Regions from separate parts of the Marinomonas sp. 63XJN7_9_ISO-PGPR-S23-217 genome, predicted to be linked through region 3. Evidence: predicted binding sites of a transcription regulator. Region 3 holds the regulator's gene; each other region holds the start of a gene.
The links. The regulator PhoB, encoded in region 3, activates phosphate uptake and scavenging genes when phosphate is short. The targets are predictions, from matches to a motif close to TGTCATANNNNTGTCANA.

Region 1: the regulator PhoB is predicted to act here: its motif matches at 1,349-1,366, upstream of AC0VYI_RS02885 (UDP-2,3-diacylglucosamine diphosphatase).
Region 2: the regulator PhoB is predicted to act here: its motif matches at 1,556-1,573, upstream of AC0VYI_RS19480 (esterase-like activity of phytase family protein).

The regions. Positions count from the first base shown of each region.
Region 1 is NZ_CM149678.1:627,597-631,948, reverse strand. It holds gene AC0VYI_RS02890 (EAL domain-containing protein) at 1-1,287, shown strand, start outside; gene AC0VYI_RS02885 (UDP-2,3-diacylglucosamine diphosphatase) at 1,430-2,236, shown strand; gene AC0VYI_RS02880 (MarR family winged helix-turn-helix transcriptional regulator) at 2,356-2,799, shown strand; gene AC0VYI_RS02875 (organic hydroperoxide resistance protein) at 2,871-3,302, shown strand; gene siaD (biofilm regulation diguanylate cyclase SiaD) at 3,441-4,232, opposite strand; gene siaC (biofilm regulation phosphoprotein SiaC) at 4,233-4,352, opposite strand, start outside.
Region 2 is NZ_CM149678.1:4,145,770-4,150,121, reverse strand. It holds gene AC0VYI_RS19485 (ATP-binding protein) at 1-1,509, shown strand, start outside; gene AC0VYI_RS19480 (esterase-like activity of phytase family protein) at 1,643-3,052, shown strand; gene AC0VYI_RS19475 (superoxide dismutase family protein) at 3,124-3,582, opposite strand; gene AC0VYI_RS19470 (hypothetical protein) at 3,898-4,167, shown strand.
Region 3 is NZ_CM149678.1:5,347,538-5,351,889, forward strand. It holds gene AC0VYI_RS24875 (amino acid ABC transporter ATP-binding protein) at 1-609, shown strand, start outside; gene AC0VYI_RS24880 (chorismate--pyruvate lyase family protein) at 822-1,352, shown strand; gene ubiA (4-hydroxybenzoate octaprenyltransferase) at 1,401-2,258, shown strand; gene phoB (phosphate regulon transcriptional regulator PhoB) at 2,343-3,035, shown strand; gene phoR (phosphate regulon sensor histidine kinase PhoR) at 3,045-4,352, shown strand, end outside.

The DNA of each region.
Region 1 (4,352 bases), 730 kb from region 3:
CGTCTTTGGTCAGAATTGCAACCTGAGATCGTCAAAATAGACAAACACTTTATTCACAACATTGACAAGGACGAAATCAAGCGTGAGTTTGTGCGCTCCATTTTGAGCATATCACAACGGTTAAAATGCATTCTGATTGCCGAGGGAATCGAAACGCAACAAGAATTGGATCAGCTAATCGACCTTGGTATTGAATTTGGACAAGGCTATTTCTTGGGCCACCCAACGGACAAACCCGCGTTTTCGACTCATCCCTATTTGAAGAAACAGGCACAAAGGCGAGCCGTATTTGAAGTGGATCATTCGGAAACGGTACGTTCTCTGTCGCGAGTCACGCCAACTGTCCAAATTGACAGTCACTTAGATGAAGTCTCAAACCTGTTTAAAGAAAATCAGGATGTGCATTCTATTCCGGTGTTAAAAGACGAAAAGCCAGTGGGTGTTATACGACGTCATCAGCTCCATGAATTATTTTCTACGCCCTATGGGCGGGCACTGTACGAGCATAAGTCGGCTGCCCTATTACTCAGCGAAGACATTCTTGTAGTCGAAAGTAATGTCAGCCTATCGACAGTGTCGACATTGGTAACCAACCAGGAAGCCGATACCTTGAACAATGAAATTGTCATTGTTCATAACGGTAAATTCCTTGGCACAGGCTCCCTAAGAGATCTGCTAAGACGCATTACAGAATTGAAAATCCAAAATGCGACCTACTCCAATCCACTTACTCTCCTACCAGGGAACGTACCTATCAACCAGGAGGTCATGCGACGCTTATCCAATCGTGAAAATTTTCATGTGGCGTATTTTGATCTCAACGACTTCAAGCCGTTCAATGATTATTTTGGCTATTCCATGGGGGATGAAGTAATCCAGCTGGTCAGCAATCTGATTAAAAATATCATAGAGCCGACGCGTAACTTTATTGGGCATGTGGGTGGTGACGATTTTATCGTTATTTTTTCAGACGATCACTGGCAAGAACAGTGTCAGGCAGTGCTCGATCAATTTGCTCATCAAGTGCGCCAATTTTACACCCAAGAAACCCTGCAAGCTGGTGGTGTATGGGGGAGTAACCGACAAGGCGAAAAGGTTTTTCATCCCGTACTAAGCTTATCCGTGGGGGTTGTCGATTTACGAGCAGATCAAGGATTAAACCACCATCAAGTGGCAGAATTAGCGGCATTAGCGAAAAAGTCAGCCAAGCAACAAGGTGGCAACCATCTGTATATTCAACCCTACCAACGTACGTACTCTCGCTCTACTTTACAAGAACCATCGTAAAAATAAAGCGACCGTTAACACACTTCAATCATAGGAATGAAGTGTGTTAACGTCCTCAAACTGTCACGACACTGTCTCAGAGCTGTCATGTTTTTTCCTTAATCTAACACTAAAGCCACAGCGTTAGCCATAGGACGAAACGATGCAAACGACTTTTCGAACGGTGTTTATATCCGATGTGCACTTAGGGACTAAGGCATGTCAGGCCGCCCATTTACTGGATTTCCTTACCACGATAAAAACAGACACTTTATACCTAGTGGGCGATATTATTGACCTTCAAGAAATGCGTCGTAAAGCACATTTTATCGACCTCCACTATCGGATTGTAGAGCGTATTTTGTATATGGCAAAAAATGGCACTCAAGTCATTTACATTCCTGGTAACCATGACGCCTTCTTTCGTCAATTCACTGGACAAACCCTCTCTGGCATCGAGATTCGTCTTAACGCTCGCCATACCACCGCTGATGGCCGACATTTCCATGTAAGCCACGGCGACGAGTTCGATCAAATGGTTAAAATCAGCCCATTGATGCTGGCTATCGGTGATAGAGCTCATGGTGCTATGTTGTCACTAAACCAGTGGATTAATGGCGTGCGGCGCTTTATTCGGCTCCCTTATTGGTCCCTCGCTGGCTACCTAAAAAGCCATATTGGCAAGGCCAAGGAATTCATCCATCGCTTTGAAACAGCAGCTCTCAAATCGGCCAAAAGCAAACACCTTGATGGCTATATTTGTGGTCATATTCACTTTGCCTCGTTTCTTTTAAAAGAAGGAGCCTTGTATTGCAACGATGGCGACTGGGTTGAACATTGTACCGCTCTCACCGAGTCAAAAACAGGCGAACTCAACCTCCTTCACTGGTCAGAGCAACCTAAACACCTTGCAACAGAGCCTCAAGATGAGCAGTGGCAAGGCAATCCGCTAAGCCGCCAGCCTAATTAGATTTACTCTATCAAACTCATTTATTAAAAATAAATAGCGCACTATTTAATATCTTGACATTAAATAGTGCGCTACTTATTATAAAACACACCCAGACAAAAGAACAAGGTAAGTCAGCCATGCAAGACACTCCCAAATTAAATGAGCTTTTATGTTTTTCGCTCTATTCAACGTCCCTGGCGATGAATAAGTTGTATCGAAAACTCTTAAAGCCGTTGGGCATCACTTACCCGCAATATCTGGTGTTAATTCTACTTTGGCAACATAAGTCTTACCCTATGACCAATATTGGTGAAGATTTGTTCTTAGATTCAGCAACGCTGACCCCCTTATTAAAAAGAATGGAAAGTGCCAATTTAGTGACACGTCGTCGAGATAAGCAAGATGAACGACATGTGATTATTGAGTTAACGGAGCAAGGCCAAGCATTAGAAGACCAGGTAGAAAGTGTTTTTCAAGAGGCTATTTGCGCCTCTCAACTGTCGTTAGAAGACATTGGTAGGACCAAACATGTAGTGGATACATTGAGGCAAAATCTCATTCATTACAACGATAGCCACTAACCAACAGGGGGCGTTACCTTATAACCCCCTTGTGATAACCCGTTTAAACGATGACAAAACAGGAGTCAGATATGACAGCATTAAACCAAGTACTATACACCGCTCACGCAACGTCTAAAGGTGGCCGTACTGGCGAATCAAAATCCGACGATGGTAAATTATCTGTCACTCTTAGCACGCCAAAAGAACTAGGTGGCAATGGCGGTGAAGGGACTAACCCTGAACAACTATTCGCAGCAGGCTACTCTGCGTGTTTCATGGGGGCATTGCAATTAGTCGCTTCTCAGCAGCAAGCAAAATTGCCAGCAGACAGCACAATTGATGCGGCTATCAGCATTGGACCAATCGATCAGGGTTTTGGTATTGCCGCGAAATTGACGGTTAACTTACCTGGAATGGATAAAGCGCAGGCAGAGAAGCTGGTTAATGATGCTCATCAAGTTTGCCCATATTCCAACGCCACTCGTAACAACATTGATGTTACCTTAGTCGTGAATGTATAAACATTTAGGTCTGCTCACTAATCTGGAGCGATCTATTTTATGAGCAAGATGGTTGTTTCAAAAAAGGGCGTCTCAACATGAGAAGCTCTTTTTTATGCGACAGCTATTTATTCTTGCTGTCGAGCTCATCAAACCGATTTATGAGCCAACGATGAGACAGTTACGGCCTTTTGATTTGGCTAAATATAAGGCATCGTCCGCCCTTGAGAGAAGCGTGTCCATTGAGTCTTCTGCGCGAAAACAGCTAATACCAACACTAATGCTGGTCGATACCGTTTTATGATCACTTGAGAGACGATACAAGGCCACTTCATCACGCACTTGCTCCATCAAGGTAATGGCCTTTTCTTGGGAATATTGAGGCAATATAACAAGAAACTCTTCCCCTCCCCATCGACCTAACAAGCCATGATCATTGATGATGTTATTCATTAACTTACCCAAAGCCACTAAAACATCATCCCCCACCTGATGACCAAATTGATCATTCACTTTTTTGAAGTAATCAATGTCGATCATCGCAATGGCCAAATCCTCAGACGACGCATCGTCTTGATGTTCGACAGCATAAGACAAACGCTTCATGATAAAACGTCGATTAGGCAATTCCGTCAGCGGGTCGATTAACGAGGTTCTCTCCAACTCAAGATTCAACTGGCGCAAATTACGCTGATAACGATCCGAGATCCGGGTTATTTTTTCTAACTGACGTAAGTGCTTATCAAAGCGTTCACTTAAGCTTTTCTCGCGCTGCATCATCATATCTTGGTAAGAATCGGACAATCGTGTCAGACGATCCATTCTATTCCACTGATCTTGATTCACCTCCCATAACTGACGCAACGCTCGACTCGCTGGATGGTCGTTATATTGGGGGGTATTGAGTATTGTTTGAATCTCCTTTTCAAGCTCAGAGAAATTGGTTTTCATCTATTTACCTATAATCTCAAAGGGAAAATGGCAGTCTTCTTTGAATTCTTCGGCTAACTCAGCAACACGTTCATTATCTTCATCAAAATACCAATTCACTGAGACCTGACGACCTTGTTG
Region 2 (4,352 bases), 1.2 Mb from region 3:
TGGGGGAGCTGTTCTGCATGGTTGTTTTTTGTTAATCCCTCAGTTGATCTCGCGGTGACGATTAATATGATGTCAGCGGCCTGTCTCAGTATTGGGGGCGTTAATGTCTTGGCGCCTAGTTATAAAATATTGCGCCTCTATTGTTTTCTTATCTGTGTCCCCTTTGCTTTAGCCGCCGGAATATTTTTAGAGGCACCTGGGAGCTATACCATTGCTTGTTTAATATTGGGTTATGGCTTGTTTATTTTCGAGACAGGAAAGCAGCAACATCGCACTTACTGGCAAGCACTGAATGATAATTTGCGCCTATCCGCTCAGGCCGCTGAATTGGAAAAGGCGAAAATTGCCGCCGAGCAGGCAGCTCAGGCGAAAGCGGATTTTCTCGCGTCGATGACCCATGAAATAAGAACGCCCATGAATGGTGTGCTTGGTATGGCTCAATTGTTGGCTCTGAGTGATCTGAATGAGCAACAACAGCAGCAGGTAAATGTGATCAATAATGCTGGTCGAACATTGATGCACATTATTAATAATATTCTTGATTACTCTAAAATGGATGCAAAACAACTGGCATTAGAACAGCTGCTATTTAACCCTCGTAATGTGGTTAATGAGGCGGTGTTGTTATTGTCAGTACAGTTTGAAAAAAAGCCGATAAAACTGAATTGCATAATGGATGATATCCCTGAATGGGTGCAGGGTGACCCTTATCGACTTCATCAAGTGCTCTATAATCTTATTGGTAATGCCTTCAAATTCACTGATGAAGGCGAAATAACCATTAAGGTCTCTTGTCAAAAAAATCATGAGGGTAATACTCTGACATTCAATTTTACCGTGAGTGATACGGGGATTGGTATTGCTCCAGAACATCGGCAACATATTTTTGATCAGTTCTACCAAGTCAATCAATTTAATTCAAATATTCGTGGGACTGGATTGGGGTTGAGTATTACGCAACGCCTAGTTGAATTTATGGGGGGGACAATTTCCGTAGAGAGCTCCATTGGTGTGGGAAGTGTTTTTACGGTTGAACTTCCGTTTACTGTAACGGATGAGATTCAAAAGGGATTATTACCCGCTTTAGGGTGTGAATCAGGTATTCATACTGATTCATTGCACACTTTACATATATTGTTAGCGGAAGATAACCGAATCAATCAAATGATCTGTGAACAACTGCTCGTAAAATTGGGGTGTGTTGTTGATGTGGTTGAAACCGGACGGATTGCGCTGGAAAAGGTTACTGATAATAAGCCCTACGATGCCATTTTTATGGATTGTAATATGCCTGATATGGACGGCTTTTTAGCCACAGCCGCTATTCGAGGAGCGGAGAAAAATGCTGGGAGGAGTGAAACGCCGATCATTGCTCTGACTGCTCATGTTGAAGAGGAGGTAAAACGCAAATGCCTAGAGTCTGGGATGAACGATTTTTTGAGTAAACCTTTTTTGTTTGAAGATCTAGAGGCCATTATTAACCGTATTCGAATGGGAACATTTTTTTAGACCGTATACAGTGTTATGAGCGTGCTTTTAACACATCTGTTGGCTTTTTAATCAAACTGTCATGCTAACTCTTTACTTTATGTTGACAAATTGGCGTTCGCTCAAACGCCTTATAAACATAAGAGGAAGCGTTATGAATAAGTTGTGGTTTGCTGGTGTGCTTTGTGCAGGCGTGTTATCAGGTTGTGCTAGTCAGTCTTCTATGTCAAAAACTCCCCAGTTTGTTGAGTCTTTTCCGAAAACGGGGAGTTACTTACCCTATACCGTATTACGTCATGATTTGATTGATGACAAAACCCATAAGCCATTTGAGATTCGAAATGGCGGTTATGGCTCTTCCATGACAGGCAACCCAAATCAAGCCAATCAGTTTTACGCCCTGACGGATCGCGGCCCGAATGCAAGTTATAATGGTGACTATGGCAAAGGCAAGATTTTCCCTGTGCCAAATTATACTCCTCGGATTGGGTTGTTTGAGGTAGAAGATAACGGCCAAATTCGTCAAGTGGATACGATCTTATTGCGCCGCTCTGATGGGCAGCCTATTACTGGGTTGCCAAACTCTCCTGCACTGGGTGGTACTGGAGAGACCCCTTATCATGTTGATGGTAAGCCTATTTTAATGGACGACTCTAAACCTTATAACAAAGTCACTAATCCGATAAAAGTGGACGATTACGGATTAGACAGTGAAGGCCTTGTTGCCATGAAAGATGGCACCTTTTGGGTGAGTGATGAATATGGGCCACATATCGTGCATTACGATAGTAATGGTGTTGAGATTGGTCGTATTAACCCATTTAAAAATGATGCCCGCGATGTCTTCCATTTGCCTGAAGTATTTGCCCATCGTCGTCCTAACCGAGGTATGGAAGGGTTGGCTGTGACACCAGATCAGAAAACCTTGGTTGGCATTATGCAATCAACAATGCGCAATCCAAATAAAGCGGCTCAAAAGGGGGATTTAACGCGTATTGTTACAGTGAACCTTGAAACAGGCAAAACGGAACAATACCTCTATCGTCAAGATAAAGCGCAAAATTCGAACTCTGAGTTAGCAGATTTAAATAGCCATGAGTTTTTGGTTGATGAGCGAGACGGAGGGTTCTTGTTGGGCGGCCCAGATGGTAAGGCGAACCCTAATGTGCAAAAGAAAATTTATCGAATTGATCTTAACCGTGGTACCCCCTTGTCTACAGTGGCTTTGTCATCATCCATTACCCGCGATGCCAGCCATGGCTTGATGATTGATGGTCTGACCCTTGAGCAGTATACGGAGAAAAATGGCTGGGAGGCGTTGGCCCAAAAAGGCATTTATCCTGTTAGTAAGTCACTGGTTGTCGATGTGGCCAAAGCGGTCTCTTATCCACATGATAAAATGGAAGGTATGTGGGTGATTGATCCCTATCATTTAGGGGTATTAAACGACGATGATTTTGCCACTTGGTCTACCAAGGGCAAGCTAGAACAGAAGTACTTGGATGGTAATACAATAGACGCAGCGCAATTGTATATTATTAAGGCAAATTTGATGGGGAACTAACGGCTGTTAGTGATTAACCAAAAATGGGATGTTTCGGCATCCCATTTTGACATTGACTACCTTAGGGAGGATTACTTTTCTAAAATACCACAGCCAATCCGCGCTCCGCTTGCATCATGAATCACGACAGCGTGCCCCAAATTGGCTTTGTAATCTAATCCTGATATCAAGCGAAAGCTGCCTTTTGCACGACCTTTAGAGTCAGATACCCATTGAGCGCTTTTCCAGTAGTCGCCGCCAGATTTCGGAGAGAAATAGTGACCACCAACTTTGTCAGCTTCTTTACAGCTGGTACCAACATGAATATGAAGACCGCCGTCATTAACGGGCTTCAATCCTTTTAAGTTGTATTTGACCGTCATATCTTTTTTATCAAAATGGACTGAGACATGGCCTGTTACCGTTGTTTTCGTTCCAGGGTAAGCTCCTATCTTAGCGTGTAGTGAATGTGCACTTACAGCAAAAGACAGCGTACTGGCAAGCAAGCCCACTCCAAGAATGGTCAGTTTCCGGTTGCGAGATATCATCATGATAAGCACTCCTTGAATCATTGATATGAACGTTAATGAGATTGAAGAATATCTTTAGCCATAACGAGTATTGATCCTATGGTTTTCTGAAAATCGTTCAACCTCCATCACACTACGCTTTCTTTTACCCTGTTTGCATGTTCTTAATGGCGGTGCTGATGTTCTTTCATTGTCTGTACGATTTTTTTGCAAAATTTGTCTCTAATGGAGCTTGTTTGTCAAAAAAACGACACTTGAGGAGCGGTTTTGATTGTTTGCTTTTACCGACTAAGCCTCTTAGGATTCGCTTTATGAAAAATGGAATAAGGCGTTGAGATGACAAATTGTTTAAAAATGAATAAGGCGACCATATTGGCCGCTGTGATGTTTGGGTTAACGGCATGCGCGTCTATGGATAACACTGGCTATAGAGGAGGAGATCATCGTGGTGGTGGTCCAGCAGGGGCTTATGGTGTGCCTGATGCTAAGGCCAGTCCTGAGACCTCGGGCAAAGTAGAGAAAAAAGAAAGTGCTAAGCAAGTGCAAGAGGACATTTATACTGGGGGAGATCACCGTGGTGGTGGCCCACACGGCCCGCTGGGTTAAGTTGAATGCTCTTAATTTTATAAAAAAATATTATAAAAGATAGTCTTATCAGGATAGCTTGTAGTATCGAATCAAGTCAAAATTGGGAAAGCGTGTATAAAAAGTGCTGTTTTCTCTTAACTTGCCATCTGTTTGTGATAAATTGACGCTCGATACGGAGTTCGAACCAGTTTCGAATAATAATA
Region 3 (4,352 bases):
TCGACAATGACTCGCTGTATTAATCGCCTTGAAGAGCATCAGAAAGGCATCATTACCGTCGATGGTATCGAGATGAATAATAACTTGAAGAACATCGAGACTATTCGTAAAGATGTCGGCATGGTGTTCCAGCATTTTAACTTGTTCCCGCACTTAAGCATTCTTGAAAACCTGACGCTAGCTCCTATTTGGGTACGTAAAATGCCCAAAAAAGAAGCAGAAGAACTGGCCATGCATTATTTGGAACGCGTGAAAATTGCCAACCAAGCATTAAAATACCCAGGGCAACTTTCCGGGGGCCAACAACAGCGTGTGGCGATTGCCCGTGGCCTGTGTATGCAGCCACGCATCATGCTATTTGATGAGCCCACTTCCGCTCTTGACCCAGAAATGATCAAAGAAGTGCTCGATGTTATGGTGCAGTTGGCAGAAGAAGGGATGACCATGGTTTGTGTTACCCATGAAATGGGCTTTGCTAAAACCGTGGCGGATCGCGTGGTCTTTATGGATGCTGGAGAAATTGTGGAGGCCAATGAGCCTCAAGAGTTTTTCAATAATCCACAGCATGACCGTACACAATTGTTCCTAAGCCAAATTTTGAACCATTGATACTGATTCCCTGTTAACTAAACAAATCGGATCAACAGCCTCACCTTGATGTTCCACCATGACGTTGGACATAAAGGCGAGGCTTTTTTATGCATTGTTCTATGGGACAAGGTTGCGAAACCTCAATATAATAGCCATGTCACTAATCGAGACCTTTATGCACTGGCAGAAACACCAGTGTCGATAAAAGGGCTCTAAACGATTGGCCTAACATGCAATTAAATCATCATCTGACACTTGCCCTGCACTACCGTTGGCAACCCTTAAAACAAATTAACAAACAGCAAATTCCAGCGTCACTTTGGTTTTGGCTCACGACCAGTCAATCCATCACCGCAGAGTTGAAAAAAAGAGGCCAACTCACGGTAGAGGTTATTGAGGATGGTTGGGGGAAAGCAACACCGCGTGAAAAACGACGACTCAACATGAAGCCACGCGATGCTGCGCGTGTTCGCACGGTATTATTAAAAGTCGATGGTCGAACCGTTATATACGCCCGCTCCATTATCCCAGCCAACGCCTTACGAGGTCATTGGCGACAAGTGAAACATTTGCACAATAAACCATTAGGCGGTTATTTGTTTAAACATAGGGCACTTAAACGCAGCCCTATTGAGGTAGCGGCCCTTCCCAAAGGCTTATTTACCAATCACCATACTAAAGTCTGGGCAAGACGCTCTGTTTTCCAACAATTTGGCTCTGGTATCTTGGTCAGTGAAGCATTTTTCGAGACAATGGCATAACATAAAGGCGGCTTCGCCTAATTCTGACGACTAAATCAATGGACTCCCATGAACAAGCTTAAAGATTACGCCGACTTAACGCGTTTTAATCGTCCTATTGGCTCCCTACTCTTGCTGTGGCCGACCCTATGGGCCCTTTGGCTAGCGGCCGATGGCTGGCCCCAATGGCACCTTATTGTCATTTTTGTTCTGGGAGTGTTTAGCATGCGTTCTGCCGGCTGTGTCATCAATGATTACGCTGACCGAAAAGTCGATGGACACGTTGAGCGCACGAAAAATCGTCCTTTACCGTCTGGCCGTGTGTCCGAAAAAGAAGCGCTGGGGCTGTTCGCCTTTTTGGTCGTATTGAGCTTTTTGTTGGTGCTGTGTACCGATTTACGAACCATTTTGCTGTCTTTCGTCGGCTTAGGATTAGCCGCACTGTACCCCTTTATGAAGCGCTACACCCACCTGCCCCAGTTATTTCTTGGCTTGGCGTTCTCTTGGGCGATTCCCATGGCATACAGCGCCCAAGGCGGGGATCTGCTAGACCCCAAGTTGTGGATGCTGTTTGTGGCAAATTGCTTCTGGACCATTGCCTATGACACCTACTATGCCATGACAGACCGACCCGACGATTTAAAAGTCGGCATTAAATCCACCGCGATCCTTTTCGGCAAATACGATTTACTTGTTATTCTCTGTCTACAAGGTCTGACGTTATCCCTATTGGTCTGGATCGGGATACTGGCCCACCTTAACTGGATCTACTTTGTGTCGCTTATCATCAGTTTGGGATTATTTGGGCTGCAATACCAAAAAGCCAAAGAACGTGACCGACAAGCCTGCTTCCATGCTTTCTTAGATAATAACCGAATTGGCTACTGTATCTTTATTGGCATCGCTGCTAGCTTACTATTTATGTAATATATGGCGAATATGTGACATTTTCATATAACTGTCATACTAAGACGTTTTAATTAAACCGTTCCTGAGATGAGGGTAGATCCTGTGACCGGTAAAAAAGTATTAATCATTGATGATGAGTCTTCCATTCGCGAAATGATCGCCGTCGCCTTAGAAATGGCGGGATACGAATATATGGAAGCAGAAAATAGCCAACAAGCCCACGAAATCATTGTCGACCATCGACCTGATTTGATTCTCTGCGACTGGATGATGCCAGGGAGTAGCGGCATAGAACTGACTCGTCGCCTAAAAAAAGACAGTGCAACAGCGGAAATCCCCGTCATTATGTTGACGGCAAAAAGCGAGGAAGACAACAAAATTCAAGGGCTGGAAGTCGGTGCTGACGATTACATTACCAAGCCCTTCTCGCCACGAGAATTAGTCGCCAGACTGAAAGCGGTGCTACGTCGAGCCACGCCTCAAGGGGTAGATGAGCCAATTGAAATCGAAGGGTTAACCCTTGATCCTATTAGCCAACGCGTTACCATTGACAATAAGCCGCTAGATATGGGGCCGACGGAGTACCGTCTGCTAAAATTTCTCATGACTCACCAAGAAAGAGCCTATTCACGGGCACAATTATTGGATCAGGTATGGGGCGGTAATGTTTATGTGGAAGAACGTACCGTTGATGTGCATATTCGCCGTTTACGAAAAGCCATTGGTAGCAGTCACGACTTTTTGATTCAAACCGTTCGAGGGACTGGCTACCGATTCTCTCCCAAAAGGACTTAGTCATATAATATGAAAGCAGTTTGGCGAAGAGCAATAATTCGCTGGTCTTTAGGGCTTTTGGCCTGCATCGTCATCGGTTTTATCATAAACCACTTACAAGCCGTCGTACTTTTGTTTTTATTGGGAACATTGTATTGGCAGCTGTATCAACTTTACCAATTTCATTATTGGCTACGTCACTCTGGGCGAGGCGCCCCCCCTGAATCGGATGGTATCTGGGGAGATATCTTCGATGTTGTCTACCGTTTGCAGAAAAAGCAGCGTAAATCGAAGCGCCGTATGCGCCAAGCTCTGAATCGTATCGAGAATTCTACCGCCGCCCTAAAAGAAGGCGTCATTATGGCCGATAACCAAGGCAACTTAGAGTGGTGGAATAACTCGGCAGGACACTTTTTAGGCCTAATGCGCCCAGTTGATCGAGGGCAGCCCATTACCAATATTGTTCGCAACCCAGAATTTTTTCGTTACTTTACCCAAAAACGTTTTGGAGAACCGCTGGTGATTAAGTCACCGGCCAAAGAGGGCGTTTATTTAGAAGTCCAAACCACCTTGTACGATAAAAATGATCATTTGATTTTTATCCGCGATGTCACAAGACTGCACCTGCTCGAAGAAATGCGCAAAGACTTTGTCGCCAATGCCTCCCATGAGCTAAAAACCCCTTTAACGGTCATTAAAGGTTATTTAGAAACGTTAGAAATGTTCCAAGATTCCCTGCCCGCCAGCATGCAAAAAGGCATCGCAAATATGTCTGAGCAGTCGGAGCGCATGGAACATTTAATCGAAGATTTGTTGCTATTATCGCGTTTAGAAAGCAACGATAAACGAGAAGAAGAACATTGGCATGAGGTGTCTTCTTGGACGGAAGCCATTAAGAAAATTGCGTCACCTCTACTTACTGAAAAACATTCTTTAGACATTGATATTCCAGAAAAAGCACGTCTGTACGGCGCCTACAACGAACTCTACAGTGCGTTTTCTAATTTGGTGGTAAACGCCATCAAGTATTCACCAGATGGCGGTGAAATCAAAGTGAAATGGGAGTCTAATGAATTCAGTGGCGTGTTTTCAGTTGCCGACCACGGCTTAGGCATAGACCCAAGATACATTCCGCGCTTAACGGAGCGATTTTTCCGAGTCGATAAGGGTCGTAGTACCAAAACGGGCGGCACGGGCTTAGGCTTAGCCATCGTCAAACATGTGCTCATGCACCATGATGCTAAGTTACAGATCCTTAGCGAACTCAACCGTGGCAGTCGCTTCTCTTGTCATTTCCCAGCCAACCGAGTACGGACGGATGATATTCCAGCGTTTTCT